3 regions of the Lysinibacillus sp. G4S2 genome follow, and region 1 is predicted to be linked to each of the others. Evidence: riboswitches for the same ligand, from Rfam matches in the RefSeq annotation. Region 1 holds a riboswitch; each other region holds the start of a gene.
What was found. A riboswitch is a leader RNA that binds a small molecule or an ion and turns the genes downstream of it on or off. The one in region 1 is predicted to bind preQ1.
Positions count from the first base shown of each region.

Region 2: linked by a shared signal. The riboswitch ahead of queC (7-cyano-7-deazaguanine synthase QueC) and the one ahead of QUF91_RS03215 (QueT transporter family protein) in region 1 are both predicted to bind preQ1.
Region 3: linked by a shared signal. The riboswitch ahead of queF (preQ(1) synthase) and the one ahead of QUF91_RS03215 (QueT transporter family protein) in region 1 are both predicted to bind preQ1.

Region 1 covers NZ_JAUCFJ010000002.1:588,519-595,293, reverse strand. Annotated here, with positions in the region: gene QUF91_RS03240 (ABC transporter ATP-binding protein) at 1-103, opposite strand, end outside; gene QUF91_RS03235 (ABC transporter permease) at 96-1,124, opposite strand; gene QUF91_RS03230 (ABC transporter substrate-binding protein) at 1,350-2,372, opposite strand; gene QUF91_RS03225 (hypothetical protein) at 2,734-3,852, shown strand; gene QUF91_RS03220 (GNAT family N-acetyltransferase) at 3,962-4,510, opposite strand; PreQ1 riboswitch class I at 4,810-4,854, shown strand; gene QUF91_RS03215 (QueT transporter family protein) at 4,863-5,345, shown strand; gene QUF91_RS03210 (CPBP family intramembrane glutamic endopeptidase) at 5,507-6,238, opposite strand; gene QUF91_RS03205 (MerR family transcriptional regulator) at 6,235-6,775, opposite strand, start outside.
Region 2 covers NZ_JAUCFJ010000002.1:2,086,881-2,093,655, forward strand. Annotated here, with positions in the region: gene QUF91_RS10665 (LysM peptidoglycan-binding and 3D domain-containing protein) at 1-228, opposite strand, end outside; gene QUF91_RS10670 (hypothetical protein) at 461-1,087, shown strand; PreQ1 riboswitch class I at 1,655-1,701, shown strand; gene queC (7-cyano-7-deazaguanine synthase QueC) at 2,073-2,732, shown strand; gene queD (6-carboxytetrahydropterin synthase QueD) at 2,736-3,209, shown strand; gene queE (7-carboxy-7-deazaguanine synthase QueE) at 3,202-3,930, shown strand; gene QUF91_RS10690 (GNAT family N-acetyltransferase) at 4,081-4,629, shown strand; gene QUF91_RS10695 (hypothetical protein) at 4,894-5,397, shown strand; gene bioW (6-carboxyhexanoate--CoA ligase) at 5,378-6,109, shown strand; gene bioF (8-amino-7-oxononanoate synthase) at 6,113-6,775, shown strand, end outside.
Region 3 covers NZ_JAUCFJ010000002.1:1,422,505-1,429,279, forward strand. Annotated here, with positions in the region: gene glnA (type I glutamate--ammonia ligase) at 1-1,144, shown strand, start outside; gene QUF91_RS07190 (CotD family spore coat protein) at 1,289-1,657, opposite strand; gene QUF91_RS07195 (YjiH family protein) at 2,297-3,652, shown strand; gene QUF91_RS07200 (hypothetical protein) at 3,981-4,538, shown strand; PreQ1 riboswitch class I at 4,802-4,848, shown strand; gene queF (preQ(1) synthase) at 4,946-5,446, shown strand; gene QUF91_RS07210 (queuosine precursor transporter) at 5,446-6,081, shown strand; gene QUF91_RS07215 (acyltransferase family protein) at 6,075-6,775, opposite strand, start outside.

The sequences.
Region 1 (6,775 bases):
CAAAATCACCTGGCATTAAGTGCAAATTAATTTCTGCGAGTGCAATTTTCTCATCTGGCGTTCCTTCATTAAAAACCTTATTAATGCCGTGTAATTTAAGCAAGGCCATTCCCTCCCTGCTCCACCGTCTTTACTCGCGTCTTCTCTGCTGCGCGCTTCACTTTACGTTTGCGCTCCTTACTCTTATTGATAAATTGAGGTAAGATCAGCGCTAAAATAACGATAATAGCTGTAATTAATTTCATATCCCCTGAATCAAGGAAATCTACACGTAATGCTAACGCTAAAATAATGCGGTAAATAATAGCTCCCGCAATGACAGCAAAAGTTGTGCGCATAATCGTTTTTGTACCGAAGATTGCTTCACCGATAATAACAGATGCAAGACCGATAACAATCATTCCAATCCCCATACTTACATCTGAGAATTTCGAATACTGTGCGATTAAAGCGCCAGAAAAGGCGACAAGTGCATTAGATAGTCCTAGCCCTAGAATAATAAGTGTGTCCGTATTTGCTGAGAAGCTACGAATCATACGCTTATTATCACCAGTTGCTCGAATAGCCAGTCCGACCTCTGTTTTTAAGAACCAATCTGCTATTAACTTAATTAAAATCGTGATAATTAATACTACAATCAATGTACTCCATGTTGATGGTACTTGCTGAAAGCCCATGTTTTTTAATAGGCTATTTAATGTATCATCTATCCCTAAATTACTCCAAAACGCTTGAAACTTTGAAAATATAGTCTCTGAGTTCAATAGTGGAATATTCGGACGACCTATCGTATTTTCTGCCGTTAACCCCATAATACGTAGATTAATAGAATACAAAGCAATCATCATTAAAATACCCGATAGTAGCGGATTAATTTTCCCTTTTGTGTGAAGAATTCCTGTCATACATCCAGCAATAAATCCAGCAACAATTGCCACTAAAGTCGCTAAGATTGGGTTGTAGCCAAGCAGAATCATTGTTGCTGCTGTAGCTGCCCCTGTTACAAAGCTTCCATCAACCGTTAAATCCGGAAAATCTAACACGCGGAATGTTAAATACACACCAAGTGCCATAATTGCATAGATGATTCCTTGCTCCATTGCGCCAAACATTGCTAAAAACATAGTTGAATCATCTCCTAATAATTTCTTAAATAAATATAATTCCGCTCATCACCATAATTTCAATGTATCCTATCCGCTACTTTGCCCCAGCATTTCTTTTCTATAGGAAACAGAGCGGTGTTTCTTCCTCAAACATGAGGTTAATTTTTCACTCTAAAAGAAGATAAAGCGGGGGCAGTTTTAGTTCTCCCCCGCTTTGCTTCATAAGATGGCTATGTCAGTCCATTACTTTTCAAAAAGCTCTGCTCCCCAAGAATCTTTGATTTCAATTCCTAAGTTATCCGCTACTTTTTTGTTGATTAATAGTTTTAAGTTTTGTGGGTATTGCGCTGGTGTATCAGCAGGTGTTGCTTCCCCTTTTAGAATCTTCACAGCCATTTGACCTGCTTCATAACCGATGTCGAAATATTCAAACCCGTATGCCGCTAAGCCACCACGTTCCACTGAGTCAAGCTCTCCTACAATTAGTGGTAATTTATTAGCATTCGCTACATCAATAACAGATTCTAGAGCAGAAACTACTGTATTATCAGTAATAATATAGAATGCATCTGCTTTACCGATTAATGATTCAGTAGCTTGTTTTACTTCCGCAGAAGTTGCCGCAGATGCCTCTACCACTTTTAGGCCTTGCTCACCCATAACTTTTTTCACTTCTTTTACTTGCGCTACTGAGTTTTGCTCACCAGCGTTGTAAACCATACCAACGTTTTTGGCACCAAGTTCTTTTAAGAATGCCACTGTTTTTGAAATAGTATCAGGATGTAAATCGATCGTACCTGTTACATTTTTCCCTGGCTTCTCCATAGATTCAATGAGCTGTGCTCCAACAGCATCTGTTACAGAAGTAAAAATAATTGGAATATCACTAGTTGCTGTCGCTGCTGCTTGTGCAGACGGCGTAGAGTTAGCAAATATTAAATCTACGTTTGCACTTACTAGATTGTTTGCAATCGTTGTATTAAGACTATTATCCCCTTGCGCTATTTGCGATTCGTACTCAACTTTTAAGCCAGATTCTTCAATTGCTTTTTTGAAGCCTTCAGTTGCAGCATTTAAAGATGGATGCTCCACAATTTGAGTAATCCCGATTTTATATGTTTTGTCATCTGCTTTGCCGCTCTCACTTGCATTATTCGTTTCGTTCCCTTTCGAATCAGATGAACTAGAGCCACTGCTACCACAAGCAGCAAGCATTAAAACTAACCCAAATAACAGGAACGAAAGCTTTTTTAAATTGCTTTTCACAAATAATCCCCCCGATTTTGATCTCTGATATTTATCACACTTTATCCAAGCGAAGTGTGAACGTATCGCTATATTACAGTTATTATTGAGGTTCGTCAACAACATTATGAATGTTCTGACATTTACATTTGACAAAATATTTTAGTTTTTCATTCAATTCGCCGCTTTAAACCGCTAAACTACGCTGTTTTTACAGAATGATTTCTTTTTCTAACATAACAAAAATTTTTTTGACAATTTTGCGAAGTTAGGTAGTGAAAAACTTTTTAAAATTTTTTCTAACTTTAACTAACTTTTTATAGTTGGAAAGGCGTCTAATTTTTAGTAATTAAAACAATTAAATTTAAAGGGAGACCTAATTATGAAAAAAACAACTAAAAAATCTTGGATAATTGTATCAGCACTAACAATAGGAATAGCTGTCTTCACACCACATCAAGCTGAGGCAACAACAGCAAAACCAGCAAACGAAATGACTGTTAAAGCTGAGCAACAAATTAAAGGAACTATTAAAAACATTTACGGAGATAGCATCACGATTAAAGGGAAAGACGGTAAAAACTACTATATCGGAATCCAAAAGTTTTCAGATGAGCAAATAGCAAAAATGAACTTAGTTGAAGGTCAAGAAATCTCTGTAGAAGGTAGCTTAGTACAAGATTATGCAGACTTCTACACATTTGACGTCTATAAAAAAGACTTACCTAAAGAAATTACAAAAGAAGATCTAGCTAAATTAGAAAAATTATTTAATCAAATGAAGAAGTTAGAAAAAGAAGAGAAGTATGAAGAAGTCGATAAAATCAATGTTGAAATGGATAAAATCACGAAGCCATATATTTTAGCTAGCTGGGTACCTGTATCCTTTGAAAAGTTCATTGAAGAGTACGGATTTAGTGAAAAAAATATAGTGATTAAAGAAAATGATAAAAAACAGCTGAAAGCAATTTATGAACAGTGGATAAAACTAACGAAATCTGGTAAAGAAGACAAAGCACAAGAAAAATTTGATGAATTCCAAAAGATTCTTCAACCTTATTTAGATGCACTATATCCACCAGTAACATTTGAAGAATACATTTCAGATATGGCATTAGATATTCCAGCTGAAGAAATGCCAAAACTAAAAGCGATTTATAAAGATGCTCAAAAATCAGATGCAGATAAAAATGATCAATTATCTGAAAAGCTATGGAATGACTTCAATGAAATGATTAATCTTTACACGAAGCCAATTAGCTTTGAACAATACTTATCTGACTTTGATTTCGAAATCAAAGCAACAGACAAAAAACAATTGAAAAAGCTTTATGAAGAAGCAATAGCTCTTGATAAAAAAGGTGACTCTGAAAAATCTAGTGAAAAATGGGCTGCTATCGACAAAATTTTAAATCCATATTATGAAGCAAATAAAGAAATTCTAATCTCAGCTTCTAAAGTAACGATTAACGGCAAAGTTTATCTTACACAGCATAAATAAGTAAAAGCTTCCGGGCTGATCCCAAATGACGGGATTAGCCCTTTCTTTTGTAAAAAAAAGCTTCCGTATGAGTAAGGAAAATTAACTATACTAGTCTCAATGGTCAAATTTATGACAGGGCCCCATGATTCTGCTCAAACTCTTGTCTTGTCATACCGTAGCAAATACCATCGTAATAAGCTCCTTTAGTGAAAATGATATTTCTTAGTTGCCCCTCTTTCATGAAACCTAATTTTTCATGCAAGCGCATAGATGGTTCATTGAACGAGTAAACGGTTGTATTTACTTTTTGATAAGGACGCTCTGAAAAGAAGAAGCGAAGAACCATAAGAATCATTTCTTTTGCATAGCCTTTACCTCTGTATGGCTCAAATACAGCCAAGTAATAATCCAAAACACCATTTTTCAAATCACAATCAAAGGTTTCAATCATACCGACAATATTATTCTCTCTATCTACTGCAATAAAACGAAATTCATCATCTTCTTCTGACAATTGCTCTTCTACCCATTCCCTCATTTGATCCGCGGAGCGAGGAAAATGTATTGAATCCATATTTCGTAAAATTTCATCATCTAAAAATTCAAAGATAACGATATCTTCTGGTTGTATCGCTCGTAGTGTAAGACTTTGTCCTGTCCAATAAGTAACTGTCATTTCATCTTCCTCCATTATTTTTCCTCATCACCATAAACGCGGGATGATCTTTCAATCCCTAACTTGGCTCACCTCTATAACGCGAGGTTGATTTCCGTTCCGACTAGACGCCACTCCAATCATCTTATATACAAGGCTTACGTCTTAACAAATCAACCACAATTTTCGGTGATGAAAGTATTATTTAGAAAATATAATAATATTTCCCAATTATATTTACGTTATTAGTACAAAAATAGTTTCATCAAGTATTTACCACCCTTTACAAACAAGCATAAACATTGATATGATTGCATTTGCTTTACGTGGTTCGTAACCATCCCACGCAAAAAAACTAAGGAGAAATTAATATATGAAAATAAAATTTTTAGCAACGAGTGGTATTATTGCAGCACTCTATATTGCTGTTACATTGCTAGTCGCTCCATTTGGCTTTACAGAGGTACAGTTCCGTGTATCGGAAATTTTTAACCATCTAGTCGCCTTTAATCCACGATTTGCCGTTGGGATCATTATTGGTGTATTTATCTCCAATTTATTTTCACCAAACGGCATTCTAGATGTTTTTTTCGGTGTAGGCCATTCGATGATTACCCTTGGATTGTTCATTCTTATTTGTAAATTTGTCAAAAATATTTGGGCACGTTTAATCATTAATACATTGTTATTTACATTCACAATGTTTATCATTGCCTTTGAATTGAACATAGCCTTGGAAGTACCATTCTTCTGGACATGGCTAACTGTTGCTGCAGGTGAGTTTGTTGTATTAGCAATTGGTGCGCCGATTATGTATGTATTGAATAAGCGCTTAAACTTCAAAGATTTAATTTAACTGACGGATCTTATTAGAGCAGTGTTTAATAAAAGGAGGAACGGTTTCACCGTTCCTCCTTTTTGTTGTATTCACATTGAAGTTCGAATATTTTTCATGTAAAGAAAGTTTAATACCTACCAAAAAAAAGCGTTGCAATTAGAAAAAAATAATATGTTATTTTAATCCTCTTCATTCTCATCACCTAATTTCCCCACGTAATCAATCAAAGCATGAAGAAGTATTAGAGGTATAATGGAGTTCAATGCGACTGCAAGCATCCCGAACACAAAGCCAAAAATGGTTGTCCTAATGGCACCAGATAAATTTTGATATGTATGTGCAAGACCAAATATTATTGAGGTACACAATAGAACGAACCAAATTGACCATTCTGGAAATAATGTGTTAAATGCAAATATAAGCAATCCGCGGTAAATAATTTCTTCTGTGACCCCTGCTGTCCATGCCACTTGATTCCAAATGGCTTTGTCTTTCTTTGTAACAGGTAGTAACTCAGTAAACGCTATTTGCTTCATTTGTTTTTGCTTCATTATTTTCATCTTATTTTTAACTTTATCACTTATAAAATATCCAATTGCGTAATATAAAAGCAAAACACTATATAATAGAGCTACCCCTATAACAATATATGTAACAATTGTTCCTAATTCTTTTGTGTTAATACTAGGCATTATTACACGTAGTTCTTCTAATGTAATTTCAGAATTTGCCACTACTATTAAAATAATAAGTGTTGGTATCCACAAACCTAGCATAACAATCTTATAATAGTGTATCCTGCTTGCTGGATCAGTCAGAACACGTATTTTAAATCTTTGATATAACCAATAACCTATAATTGGTTCATATAAAAGAGTAAACCCAATGAATCCCCATAATAGTATGTTCATTTTGTTTTATACTCCTTTAGCATGTTCTCTATTTTTTCAATTAACCATTCTTCTTCTTGTTTACTAAATGGTGACAAAAATAACATTCTATCCAACTGTATCTCCATTAGATTTGGTTCTGTTAGTAACCGATTAAATAGTTCAAGTGGTAGTTGAGAAAAAAATTCTTTGAGAATAGTATGTACTTCGGTATCCGTAAATTGGTTCTTATAAGCTATTTTCAATTGATTTATAATGTTTATTAAATGTGCATCATAACAAACGTTGTAACTATTTGATACTGTATAAATTTCATTTGGTAAATAACCTTTTAACCATCGCTGCTGAGATTCCATGTGTAAATTATTTTGAATTAATGCAACAAATACCTCTGGTTCGATTACCTGATTTGATTGGGCTAACGAAATTGTATATTCAAGTAGTTCAATATTCTTTTTAATGTCCACCAATTTATGAAGCAATTTCTCCTTTTGGTACTCTAAAGATTCTGTTATGTCCCATTGTGATTGTCTCATTAGCTGTTGAATATCTTTTAAC
Region 2 (6,775 bases), 1.5 Mb from region 1:
TTGCTTAACGGTATATTGTTGTGCAATGGTAAGGACATCGCCAGGGTGAATAAGGTTAGTAGGAATATGATTCAATGTTTTGATATTTTCTACAGAAGTATTATGTGCACGAGATAAATCCCAAAGAGTATCTCCTTTTTGTACGGTAATTGTTGCAGCTTGAGCATTAGCACCTAAAGTTGCCGAAAGCATTGCAACGGGTACAATTGAAATTATTTTTTTAAGCATTTATTAATCCTCCATGTGCGTTCTTAGTTGTTAATGTAAAATCATCGTAACATAGATTTTTCTGAGAAAAAGAACAAGGAGGTGTTAATTTGATTTCGTCTATGGCATTTATATTGCAATAATATTACTAATAGTAAAGGATACTATTTCCATGACGAAGATACCTGATTCATTAAGGGTTAAATGTGATAATGTTTATACATTAAATAAATTTAATAAATGAGGGATAATCATGTCAGTTGTGAACCTGTTAGCTTCTCAATTAAATCGAAACGATGAAGAGCCAAATATTGAGCTGGCACATAAATTAGTTAATGAAGAAAATTATACGTGCATAGAAGAAATAATTGAAAACCTAACTTGCAAAGATAAAAAGATTCAATACGATTGTATTAAAGTAGCGTACGAAATTGGGCAAGTTAAACCAGAACTCATCAGTAAGTATGTCCTGACTTTTATAGAGTTGCTAAAAAGCCCTAATAATCGTTTAGTCTGGGGTGGAATGACGGCATTAGCAACGATTGCGGAGGGAGCATCAGAAACCATTATGGCTCATCTTAATATATTAAAAAGTGCTATAAAAGTTGGTTCAGTTATTACAATTGATAAAGGTGTCCTAACTCTTGCGAAGCTAGCAGCTGTCAGTAAGGAAAACAATGATGTGATTTTTCCAATATTACTTCATCACCTTGAGAATTGCAGAACAAAGGAAATTCCTCAGCACTCGGAAAGTACGCTATTAGCCGTAACAGATGAAAATAAAGAGGAATTATTGAAAGTGTTACGAAAAAGAGAAAAATACCTAACTGCACCACAATTAAAAAGAGTCAAAAATATTTATAAAACATTAGAAGCTTAATAAAAATTGTGAAAATTCCCCTATATGTGCCGTGCCATTAATGTGAATTTTAGCACCAGCGATGTTATTAGGGATTATTGAATAAATGTTCATAAAATAAAAACCGCACTTGGCCGCGTTACGGAGAACCGTATCATAAGTAGTGCGGTTTTAATGAAAATATAAAAAGCTGGTTCGATTCAGCTTTTTAGTGAATCTGTATAGCTCCATTTGAACCTTTCATTACTTTGATCCGTAGAGTCATTTTTTACTAAAATCACAATTATAGACAATTGATGTTAATATACTATTCATTCGATTTTTAACATTCAATAATTGCTCCTTGTAAATATAAATAGCATTTAAATGTCCAAAATAATAAATTTTGGGTAAACCGCTCTTAGCTCCCTTAAGGAGAGCTGTTCGAAAAATATAAATAAATCTAAGCTCAGTAAAGTGTATAGTGTACTGCAAAATATAGGGCAGTATAACAGTGGTTTTTTCAGAGAAGCAGATTTTATAAAAAATAATTTGACATTTTGTACTGTTTTTTTGTATTATATTGAACAAAAGAATGCCCGGACTAGAACGGGAGAGGTTCATAGCTGATACCCTCTATAAAAAACTATGGAAACATGATAATTATGCCATGTCCATATCGGACGTGGCTTTTTTTATGTTTTTACTTATGTTTTAATAGAACGATTGGTGATGCCTCTCTTGAAAAGTGTTGGGAAACATTTTACAAGGAGGTTTTTTTATGTCTGGCCAAAGCCTAGAAGAAGGACTGACGGATTTAACATTATTGGGGAACCAAAGTACAAAATATTCATATGTCGTTTAATGAATCACGATATTAATCCAGAAAAAATTGATTATCGATAAATGCGGAATTGAATAGTTCAATCAAGAAAGAGGTATTTAGCTACCCTCTAAAAAAAACTAAGAAGAAGCAGTATTTTTTTTCTTATAGTGCTGTTTTTTTGATACAAGGGAGATTTTACACATGAAGCAGGAAAAAGCAATTGTTGTATTTAGTGGAGGCCAGGACAGTACAACTTGTTTGTTCTGGGCAAAGGAACGTTTTCAAGAGGTTGAGGCAGTAACTTTTGATTATGGTCAAAGGCATCGTCTTGAAATTGAATGTGCGAAGATGATAGCAGGGGAGCTCGGTGTCAAGCATCACATTCTTGATATGTCACTCCTGAACCAGCTTGCTCCGAATGCATTGACACGACAAGACATAAAGGTAGAAGACGGTGAAAATGGTGAGCTTCCATCGACTTTTGTACCTGGTCGAAATCTTCTTTTTCTTTCATTTGCAGGCGTTTTAGCGAGCCAAGTAGGAGCTAAGCATATTGTAACTGGCGTTTGCGAAACAGATTTTAGCGGATATCCGGATTGCCGAGATGTTTTTATTAAATCCTTGAATGTAACGTTAAATTTATCGATGGATGATTCCTTTGTGATTGATACACCGTTGATGTGGCTCAATAAGGCTCAGACATGGGAGCTTGCTGATCAGTTTGGAGCACTTGAATTTGTTCGGGAAAGAACGTTGACTTGCTATAACGGTGTAATAGCAGATGGCTGTGGTGAATGCCCAGCATGTAAACTGCGAAAAAAAGGGCTTGATGAGTATTTGAGTTATAGGAAGGAGTCTTAAGGCATGTCAGATTTTAGAATCGTCGATAAGCTCCAAAAAATAGATGTAGATATTCAAAGAAATCAATTGAACTATCATGCAAAGCGTGTGCTCGTAAGCAAAGAATTTACCTTCGATGCTGCCCATCATTTACATGATTATGAGGGGAAATGTAAAAACCTGCACGGTCATACGTATCGCGTAATATTAGGACTAAGTGGATACACAGATGAACGCGGTTTGATGATTGATTTTGGCGACATAAAAAGAATATGGAAAGAAAAAATAGAGATTCATTTGGATCACCGTTATTTAAATGAAACGCTTCCACCCATGAATACGACGGCTGAGAACATTGTTGTTTGGATTTACGAAAAGTTGGCTGAGGCCTTACTTGATGAACAAACATATAACGGTGCGCGTGTTGAGTTTATCCAGCTATATGAAACTCCGACTAGCTATGCAGAGGCGAGACGGGAGTGGATGGAAGTTGAGTAAAATACCTGTTATCGAGATTTTTGGACCGACGATTCAAGGTGAGGGAATGGTAGTTGGCCAAAAGACAATGTTTGTGAGAACTGCCGGCTGTGATTATTCCTGTTCTTGGTGTGATTCATCGTTTACGTGGGATGGCAGCGGAAAGCATCTTATTGTCCAAATGACAGCTGAAGAGATTTGGTCTGAGTTGAAACGTCTCGGAGGCAGTGGCTTTTCATTTGTCACGATTTCAGGCGGCAATCCTGCACTCATCCAAAATTTGGAGGGGGTCATTACACTTTTAAAAGAAAATGACATAAAGGTCGGGGTGGAAACTCAGGGAAGTAGGTGGCAAAAATGGATGTATGAGATTGATGAACTGACAATTTCCCCAAAGCCACCTAGTTCTGGAATGACCACAAACTATTCGGTGCTCTCTGATATCTTCGAAAAACTAAAAAATCGAAACAGTAATCACCATGTATCCCTCAAAGTAGTCGTTTTCAATCAAGAGGATTACGAGTATGCTAAACAAATTCACCATAGGTATCCAATGATTCCTTTTTATCTCCAAGTCGGTAACGATGATCTCACGACGACGGACAATTCACGATTAATTACACATTTATTAGATAAATATCATGCGCTGATTGATAAAGTGATGAAGGATGAGGAATTAACAGATGTCAAAGTACTGCCACAGTTGCATGCCCTTGTATGGGGGAATAAAAGAGGGGTATAGTGCCATTACAAAAATGTCTTTAGGAAAAATCTCTAGAAGAGGATTATGATTAACTTGGGACGATGTGAAAGTACAGGATAGGAAGGAAAAAAATCCCTTATGTCGAATAATCTATATAAGAATAGAAAGTATTCTAGATGAGGTGTTCGATTGAATAAAATAAGAACTGAAACAGATAGATTAGTTATTCGATTTCTTGAAGAAGGTGATTATTCTTCTTGGCTAACCCAATATGAAAATCGTTTACCTTCTCAACATAAATACGATCAAGGTAAATTAGATATGAGCATCTGTACGAAAGAATGGTTTCGTGATTTAGTTACTAAACATTATCAAATGGCTGAAGATGACAAGGTCTATGTATTTGGAGTGTTTAGAAAAGAAGATAATACTCATATTGGTTTTATAGACTTTTCGACAATTATGAGGGAAGAATTTCAATGGGCCAGGTTCGGATATACAATTCATAACCAGTTTTGGAGAAAAGGTTATGGGAATGAGGCTGTAAAAGCTTCCTTAGATCTAGCGTTTAAAAAATTAAATTATCATCGTATAGAAGCTCACATAAACCTTGATAATATGGCATCTATAAAGTTAGCAGAAAGTGTTGGAATGGTGTATGAATGCACGAGGAAAGGATTCATATTCGAGGACGACAAATGGACTGATCATCTAGTTTACTTTATAAACGCAAAGTAAGTTTAATAGTAGACAAGAACGATGTTGTTTCTGATACACATTCTCTAAAGAAGATTAATAAGCAATAGATCTTAATAAAACCCCTGATTCTTCTGCTTAGCGTAGAAAAATCAGGGGTTTTAATTTAAACCTTCGATAAGTAACAAAACCCCATTTTCACAAATAATAAAAAATCCTACCATTTTATCTACTTTCCAATCCGTATTTGTGTTAACTTATTATTTAATATGGTTAACACAAATTAGGGAGAATAGGAGGAATAAAATGATCAGAAAGTTTTCTACATATGATCTTGCTCAGATTTCATTGTTAGCTTGTCTTATTATCGTTACAGGCATGTTTAAAATTCCAACAGGTATTCCTGGGTCTGAATTTCAATTATCAGCACCCATTGCAGTTGCGATTGCAGCAGTGTTTGGATTTAAGCGATATTTTCTAGCGGGGATCATTGCAAGTTTAATCTTATTTTTATTAGGTATACATTCGATCTTAAATGTAGAGATCGCCTTAATTTTTCGATTGACTGTAGGACTGCTCATAGTTTTATTTGGGACTTCAATTCCGGTACTTGTTTTGGCAGGTCCAATTGGAACAACGATTGCTAGATTTGGTTTGGCTTTTACGTTAGGGACTCCATTTTTACCGTTATTAGTTTTGGCTATTCCAGGCATGGTAATCACAGCTATTAGTGTTTATCCTCTAACGAAAATGTTATATACAATTAATAGGAAAGTAGCTGGTAAAAATCATGTTAAAAGCGTGTTATAGTATTCGAATGCGTGCGGCTGAAAGAAATCCTGAACTTGGGGAAAAGCATATATCTGGTGGTGAACGGATAGGTAGTAAATCTCAGATAGAGCCAATTGTAAAACAGTTATTGAACAAAGCAAGTAATCATTCACGTGGCGATGCTGATTTTATTCAAATTACCGTTGAAAAAATTGCGCCTGATCAGATTCAGTATATGCCACCCTTAGAAATTACGACAGTTGAGGCGACTTCAATCGAAAAGGCCCATAGTGAAGCAAGAAAGATACTAACCTCATTAGGTGTTTCGGAACATGCACTGAATGTTGCTTTTCATCAACTTAGTAGTAATCAAAATCTCCGTGGGGCAATCATCCTAAATAGTAAAACCGGCATACGGCTTGACGATCGGGGGCAAAAGGGTGTTCGTGTATCACGAATCGATTGGCAAGATGCTGATGGGGACTTTAATGAGCGTGTACGTGAAGCGTTGGCTCTGGCGTCGAAAGTGGCAAATTCTCCGTTTACAATTGCAGAATTATGTTGGTCTGATGATCCAGATTACGTGACTGGCTATGTAAGTAATCGTGACATTGGTTATGTTAGAATTACACCGTTAAAAAGGGAAGGCTGTGAGAGCGGAGGGCGTGCTTTTTTTGTGTCAGATGAAGTTGAACTAGACTCTTATATAGATTATTTAGAAAGCGTACCTGTTCTCATTAGGAGGGATTAACAAATGGATCATTGGTTTCAACGGGAACTACAATTAATAGAAGAGAAAGGATTGACAAGGAAGTTACGTTCGTTTTCAAATGGCAATGAGAGCGAGGTAATCATGAATGGTAAGAAATTCTTGCTTTTTTCATCTAATAACTATTTAGGTCTTGCAACAGATTTTCGGTTGAAAAAGAAAGCATCTGAAGGTATTAGTAAATACGGTACAGGAGCTGGTGGTTCGAGATTAACAACTGGCAATTTCGATATTCATGAACAGCTTGAATCTGAAATTGCGGATTTGAAAAAAACTGAATCTGCCATTGTTTTCAGCAGTGGTTACTTAGCGAACATTGGCGTAATTTCGAGTGTGATGAAGGCAGGGGACATTATATTTTCTGATGCTTGGAATCATGCGAGTATTATAGATGGTTGTCGCCTTAGTCAAGCAAAAACAATTGTTTATGAACATGCGGATATGGTGGATTTAGAGCATAAATTGAGAGAATCACATGGAGATGGAAAGAAGTTAATTGTGACGGATGGCGTCTTTAGTATGGATGGTGATATTGCTCCACTTCCCGAAATAGTTGCGCTAGCAAAGAAATACAATGCTTACATAATGATTGATGATGCGCATGTGACAGGTGTCTTAGGAAGTGAAGGTCGAGGTACCGCTGATTAT
Region 3 (6,775 bases), 830 kb from region 1:
AGAATCGGACATGTATTTACATCCGGATTTAGATTCTTTCGTAGTGTTCCCTTGGACTTCTGAAAAAGGTAAAGTAGCACGTTTCATCTGTGATGTATACACTGCTAAAGGCGAGCCATTTGCTGGTGACCCACGTAACAACTTAAAACGTATCCTTAAGAAAATGGAAGAGATGGGCTTCTCAAGCTTCAATTTAGGGCCTGAGCCAGAATTCTTCTTATTCAAATTAGATGCAAAAGGTGAACCAACATTAGAAGTAAACGACCATGGTGGTTACTTCGACTTAGCACCTACGGATCTTGGCGAAAACTGCCGTCGTGATATCGTTTTAGAGCTAGAAGAGATGGGCTTTGAAATCGAAGCATCTCACCATGAGGTAGCTCCTGGACAACATGAAATCGACTTTAAATATGCAGATGCAATCACAGCTTGTGACAACATCCAAACGTTCAAATTAGTAGTTAAAACAATTGCACGTAAACATGGCTTACATGCTACATTCATGCCAAAACCATTATTCGGTGAAGCTGGCTCTGGTATGCATTTCAACGTTTCATTATTTAAAGGTAAAGAGAATTCATTCTACGATGAATCTACTGAACTAGGTCTTTCTGAAACAGCAATGCAATTCATGGCGGGTGTCCTTGCTCACGTTCAAGGTTTCACAGCTGTAACAAACCCAACAGTTAACTCTTATAAACGTCTTGTACCTGGTTACGAAGCACCATGTTATGTAGCATGGTCTGCTCAAAACCGTTCACCACTTATCCGTATTCCATCAGCACGTGGTCTTTCAACTCGTGTAGAAGTACGTTCTGTGGACCCATCTGCAAATCCATATTTAGCAATGGCTGTTATTTTAGAAGCTGGTCTTGAAGGTATTCGTCAACAATTAACACCACCAGCTGCGATTAATCGTAACATCTATGTAATGACTGAAGAAGAGCGTAAAGCGAACGGCATAGTAAACTTACCACCAGCACTTGACGATGCTTTAGCATTACTTGCTAATGATAAAGTAGCGCAAGAAGCTTTAGGTGAGCATATCTATGCAAACTTTAAAGAGGCAAAAGAAATCGAGTTCGACATGTACCGTACAACAGTACACCAATGGGAACGCGACCAATATTTAAAAATGTACTAAAAATATTAACCGAGTACCTTATATAGGTGCTCGGTTTTTCTTATGAAATGAGAGTAAATAGTAAACGATAGTAATAGGCATTTTCAAAAGAGAGTGCTATTGAAAAATATGCGATGAGGTATTTTTAACCTCATCGCATATTTATTAATAGCCCATATGATGGCGGCCCATGTGATGGTGATGATGATGCGGCATATGGCAAGGATCCGGTGGCATTTCACAAAGTGTATGAGTTTCGCAACATTCATTCACTACAGACTCAGTGCAAGGGAAATGATACTGATGATCAATTATATGTTTATTAACTGTTGTTACATGTGCTGGCTGTACATGTGGTACAACTGTATGGATGTAGTTAGTGCGTACAAATTCTTCTGGTGGACAACAATATGGTGGCTCAAATTGAGTTGGACATGTTATCGGTGGACAACAATGTGGACCTTTTGCATGATGATGGTGATGCATATGTTGCATATGTTGCATATGCTGCATATGATGCATACGTCTATCCATGGTAAAACCTCCTGTTTTGATAAGTTGTGGTTCATAACTAACATATGAGATGAAAGACAATGTGGTCTATTTGTATGCCTATTAAGGGCTGGTTAAATCTCTTAGGCAATCAAAATAGGTAGGATTCATGGAGAGTTTCGCCAAATTTCAACTGACTTCAGCTATTGTAAAATTGAGCTTTGTAGAAAGGTAATGGTACAAAGAAAAAATGCAGATAATATTAGCAGAGAATAATAATAATATTAAAATTTAGATTGAATAAAAATGCATTTTGTTGTAGAATTAACCGTTGTATTGTAGGTTTACGATATTTTTTAAGTTCATAAAAATGAATGATAGTGATTATTCTAAAAGAATTAATGCATAGAATTTTTGCATTGCGGATGTTAATTATAAAAAAAGTAGTGTTTGGGCGTTCCTTTATTACTTTTTAGAGGAATGCTTTTTTTATTTTATCCCTCATTAACCGCTCGTAAATGCCCAATTGGTGAAGACTAGTAATCAGCGAGAATGAATAAATTTCCACTGATTAAAGTTTCACTTTATACAGATATACATTTTTTGGCGGTTTAACAGTACATAACTAACAAGCCTGATGTATACAACTTCGATAAAATTAGAGAAATGAGGCTTTTAATTATGAAAAAATATCCTACTTCTTCATACTTTTACTTCATAATCCCTTCTCTTATTGGTGTTCTATTATTCATGACACCTGTATTAACAGATGAGGGATGGAAAGTTCCAATTGCTATTTTAGCAAAGTTATTAGCAGGTGTTGTTGCACCTGTTATTAGTTACTTTACTATAATTATGTTTGCGATTTCTGCTATAGGTTCACTCATTGCCAAATTCATTCCACGCAATAATACAAAGAATCCAAATATTTTAGATACATTATTTTATGTCAATTGGTTTTGGACAATTGTCCGAGTTATTGGTTTAGTATTTGCATCAATGGTTGTATTTGATTTTGGACCATCAGCGATTAACAATGAAAATACTGGTGGGCTATTAATGAACCCGGACGATGGTTTGGTAACATTTTTATTTACGATTTTCTTATTTGCGGGTGTGCTTTTACCATTTTTAACAAACTTCGGCTTACTTGAATTTTTCGGAACAATGATGGTGAAAATCATGCGTCCTCTCTTTAAAAGTCCTGGTCGTTCATCGGTTGACGCACTTACGTCATGGGTTGGGGATGGAACAATTGGTGTTCTAATGACGAGTAAACAATATGAAATGGGGAACTATACGAAAAAAGAGTCTGCTATTATTGCAACTAGCTTTTCTGTAGTGTCCATCACATTCTGTATTGTAGTATTAGATACAGTGCACTTATCACGCTATTTTATCCCATATTATTTAACGGTTTTACTTTGCGGTCTAGTGTTAGCGATCATTATGCCGCGAATTTATCCGCTTGCTAACAAGGAAGATACTTATATCGATGGTACTCCAGTAGATTTATCACGTGAGGAATTACCTAAAGGCTATAACTCTGTGACACACGGCTTGGAAAATGCTTTAGCAGTCGCACATGCAAATCGTGATCCTCGCCAATTTATTAAAGATGGATCTAGAAATGTGCTAGATTTATGGATTGGTGTAGCGCCCATTGTTATGGCATTTGGTACTATAGCTTTAATGCTTGCTGAATTCACTAGTATTTTCGCAGTTTTAGGGAAGCCATTTGAGCCTATTTTAACAGTGCTCGGTTTACCAGAGGCAGCTGAAGCAGCACAAACGATGGTGGTTGGTTTTGCAGACATGTTCTTACCTTCAATTTTAGGAGAAGGAATTGAAGCTGAAACTACACGATTTGTCATTGCTGTCGTATCTGTTACACAGCTTATCTATATGTCAGAAGTCGGTGGCCTAATTTTAGGTACGAAAATTCCACTGAAATTTTTGGATTTAGTCGTTATTTTCTTACTACGTACAATTATTTCACTACCAATCGCAGCAATAGTTGCACATTTACTTTTCTAATCTAAAAAGCAATTGTTCGCATTTAATGAGTGCGCATAATTGCTTTTTCTTTATTTAAATCCGAGTGACAGAGGAGAATGCTTGAGGAAAAAAGGGAAAATACCCGCGCATCAGAGGTGAATACTCGCGGAAGCAAGGCAAAAACCCGCGCGCCAGAGGAGAAATATAGACGTCTGGCGTAAAAAAATATCTATTTCGCCACGCTTTAAAACAAGTTGGACTTAGTCGTGAAAAAAATGAATAAATAACAGTGAACATAATACAACGGACCACATAAATTCATTGAATTGGGAAAAACTACACCTAAAGTGATACGAGGGGTGATAAAATGGATAGAATTTTTTCTCTCTGCTTAAGTTCCTGTTATTTATTATTTTCCCAACCAAGTGATGCCTATATTAATGATTCGCTCAGTCCTTACGAAGAAATTTATCCTGAAATAGGCTATAAAACGGTTGAATCAGCTGCTTCCGATTTTGAACGGCACTTTCATCAAGAACTAAAGCTACCACTTCGAGTCCCTCCTATTAGTTTTACACATCATTTTGGTCGGTTTAATAATCTGGATGGTGACATGAATGATTTTTTTGAAGTCACATTTGTTAACGATCAACTTCCTGAGCATTATTATAAAATAACTGTTCGTCCTAATCATTTTGAGTTGCCGTCTAAAAAGGAATATATAGTAAAGACATTCAGATTGAAAAACGGGACGACTTCAACCTATATGGAAATCTCGGGTTTCAATGTTCTTGCTTATGAAAGAGGAGATTGGCAATATATGCTGTGGATTGATAAAAGAGTTTCAAATAAGGTGACACCTGAAGTTTTAGTTGACATCGCTAATTCCATTGACTATACAACGCAAGAAGATAAGCGTGATTAATAAAAAATGCCAAGTCCTTTAACTTTATGCCGAGGCATAATTGATTTGGGACTTGGCATCATTTTTTTTTGAGTATCCTCTAGAATTATTCGGAATTGACAGAGGCATTTCGGATCGCCATTGTTGAATGAATCAGGCTCCACCTCCTTGGTTAATTACTTATGTAACTAACCATATAATGTCAGGGTATTTTTGTAAATGTTTATGATGTGAAAAAAATTAGTTGACTGAATGCATTCATTAAGTTAAGATAACTAGCGAATACGAAAGAGGTTCATAGCGCATACCCTCTATAAAAAACTATGGATGACGTCATTTACGCCATGTCCCAAAAATGCGGATATGGCTATTTTTTTTTATTAGGTTTCATGCATAATGGACTTCTCACAACTTGAGGAGGCATTTTTATGGCAGGTAGAACAGATGACCAAGGCTTACAGGATTTAACCCTCCTTGGTAACCAAAACACAAAGTATTTATTTGAGTACTCACCGGAAGTGCTTGAAGCAGTCGATAATTTGCATACAGGAAACGATTTTTTTGTGAAATTTAATTGCCCAGAATTTACAAGTCTTTGTCCAATGACAGGGCAGCCTGACTTTGCGACAATGTATATTTCTTTTATTCCAGATAAAAAGCTAGTAGAGAGTAAATCACTAAAGCTCTATTTATTTAGCTTCCGTAATCACGGTGACTTTCATGAGGACTGCGTCAACATCATCATGAATGATCTAATTAAGCTAATCGAGCCTCGTTATATCGAGGTATGGGGTAAGTTTACGCCGCGTGGTGGCTTGTCCATTGATCCTTGGTGTAACTATGGACGCCCAGGCACAAAATATGAAAAAATGGCGGAGCATCGTTTGATGAACCACGACATGTATCCTGAAAAGGTGGATAATCGTTGATGCTGTATTATTTAAATGGGTTGTTTGTTGGCTTTTTAATTTTGGCAAATGTTTTAGCCGTTAAAGTGTTTAGTATAGGCGAATGGATGATACTTCCGGCAGCAGCGATACTTATTATTTTCACCTATCCTCTTATTGATGTAATTTGTGAGGTGTACGGTAGGGAAGCGGGCAGTCGAACGGTTAGAACGGGGCTTATGGCGCAAGTGTTTGCGGCATGCTTTATTGCTATTGCCATTGCGCTACCACCTGCACAAGCCTTTGCTCATCAGAAGGAGTTTGAGATAATTCTTGGTGGCAGCATGCGTGTCATTATTGCAAGCCTTGTAGCGTATACGGTTAGTGTAAATTTGGATGTCATGATATTTAGTAAATTTAAGGAAAAGCATGGCAACGGTAAGCTTTGGCTACGAAACAATGCGTCTACGATGGTAAGCCAACTCATCGATACGGCACTATTTATTACGATAGCCTTTTATGGAGTAATGCCATTTAAAGTATTATTAACGTTGTTTATAACACAGTATATGTTTAAATTTTTAGCGTCGATTGTAGCAACGCCACTTGTTTATGGGCTAGTTTACGTTGCGCGAAAATTTGATAAACGCAAAAGCTTTGAGCCATCTCATTACTGAGATGGCTTTTTGATGTGTGCCTTGCCAATTAGATAAGCACTATAAGGTAAAAACGAAATGAGTTTTATAATCAACATACAGACAATCAAGCTCGATAGGAATAGAGTGAGGACTTGGAGAAAGGTTGTAGGTAATTGTGCCGTATATGGAACTAAATATTCTTGAACAAGCCAATGAATCAAAAATATACCAAATGAATATTGACTTACTAAATTAATGATTTTTAGCTTCGGAACAATTTGACCAAATGCTAAAATGCATAAAGTTATTGAAATAATAAATAACATCATATCTAATCGTCTAGAAGTAATTTCAGTGGCACCCAAATAATAGTTTATAGCCAGTATTGATGTTGAAAGAACAACGAAAACTAGCGTAGCCAATTTGTACTTACTAATATTCGATGCAACCCATTGATAATGCATACCGATTAAATAAGCAATTGCAAAATAAGGAAGCCAGCCAACAAATAGTAAACGAACAAGATTATCGTTTTCTATAAAGAATTCAATATCCAACTTTACAAGAGTCATATATATAATACCGAGTGCTAACATAATTGGAGTTAGCCATATGCTTGATAGCTGGTATTTTTTTATGATAAAGAACAGAATGTATAACTGGAAGATTGTCATGACAAACCATCCAGAAAAATCTCCTAAAACAATATGACGATACAGCGAATTCCAAAAGC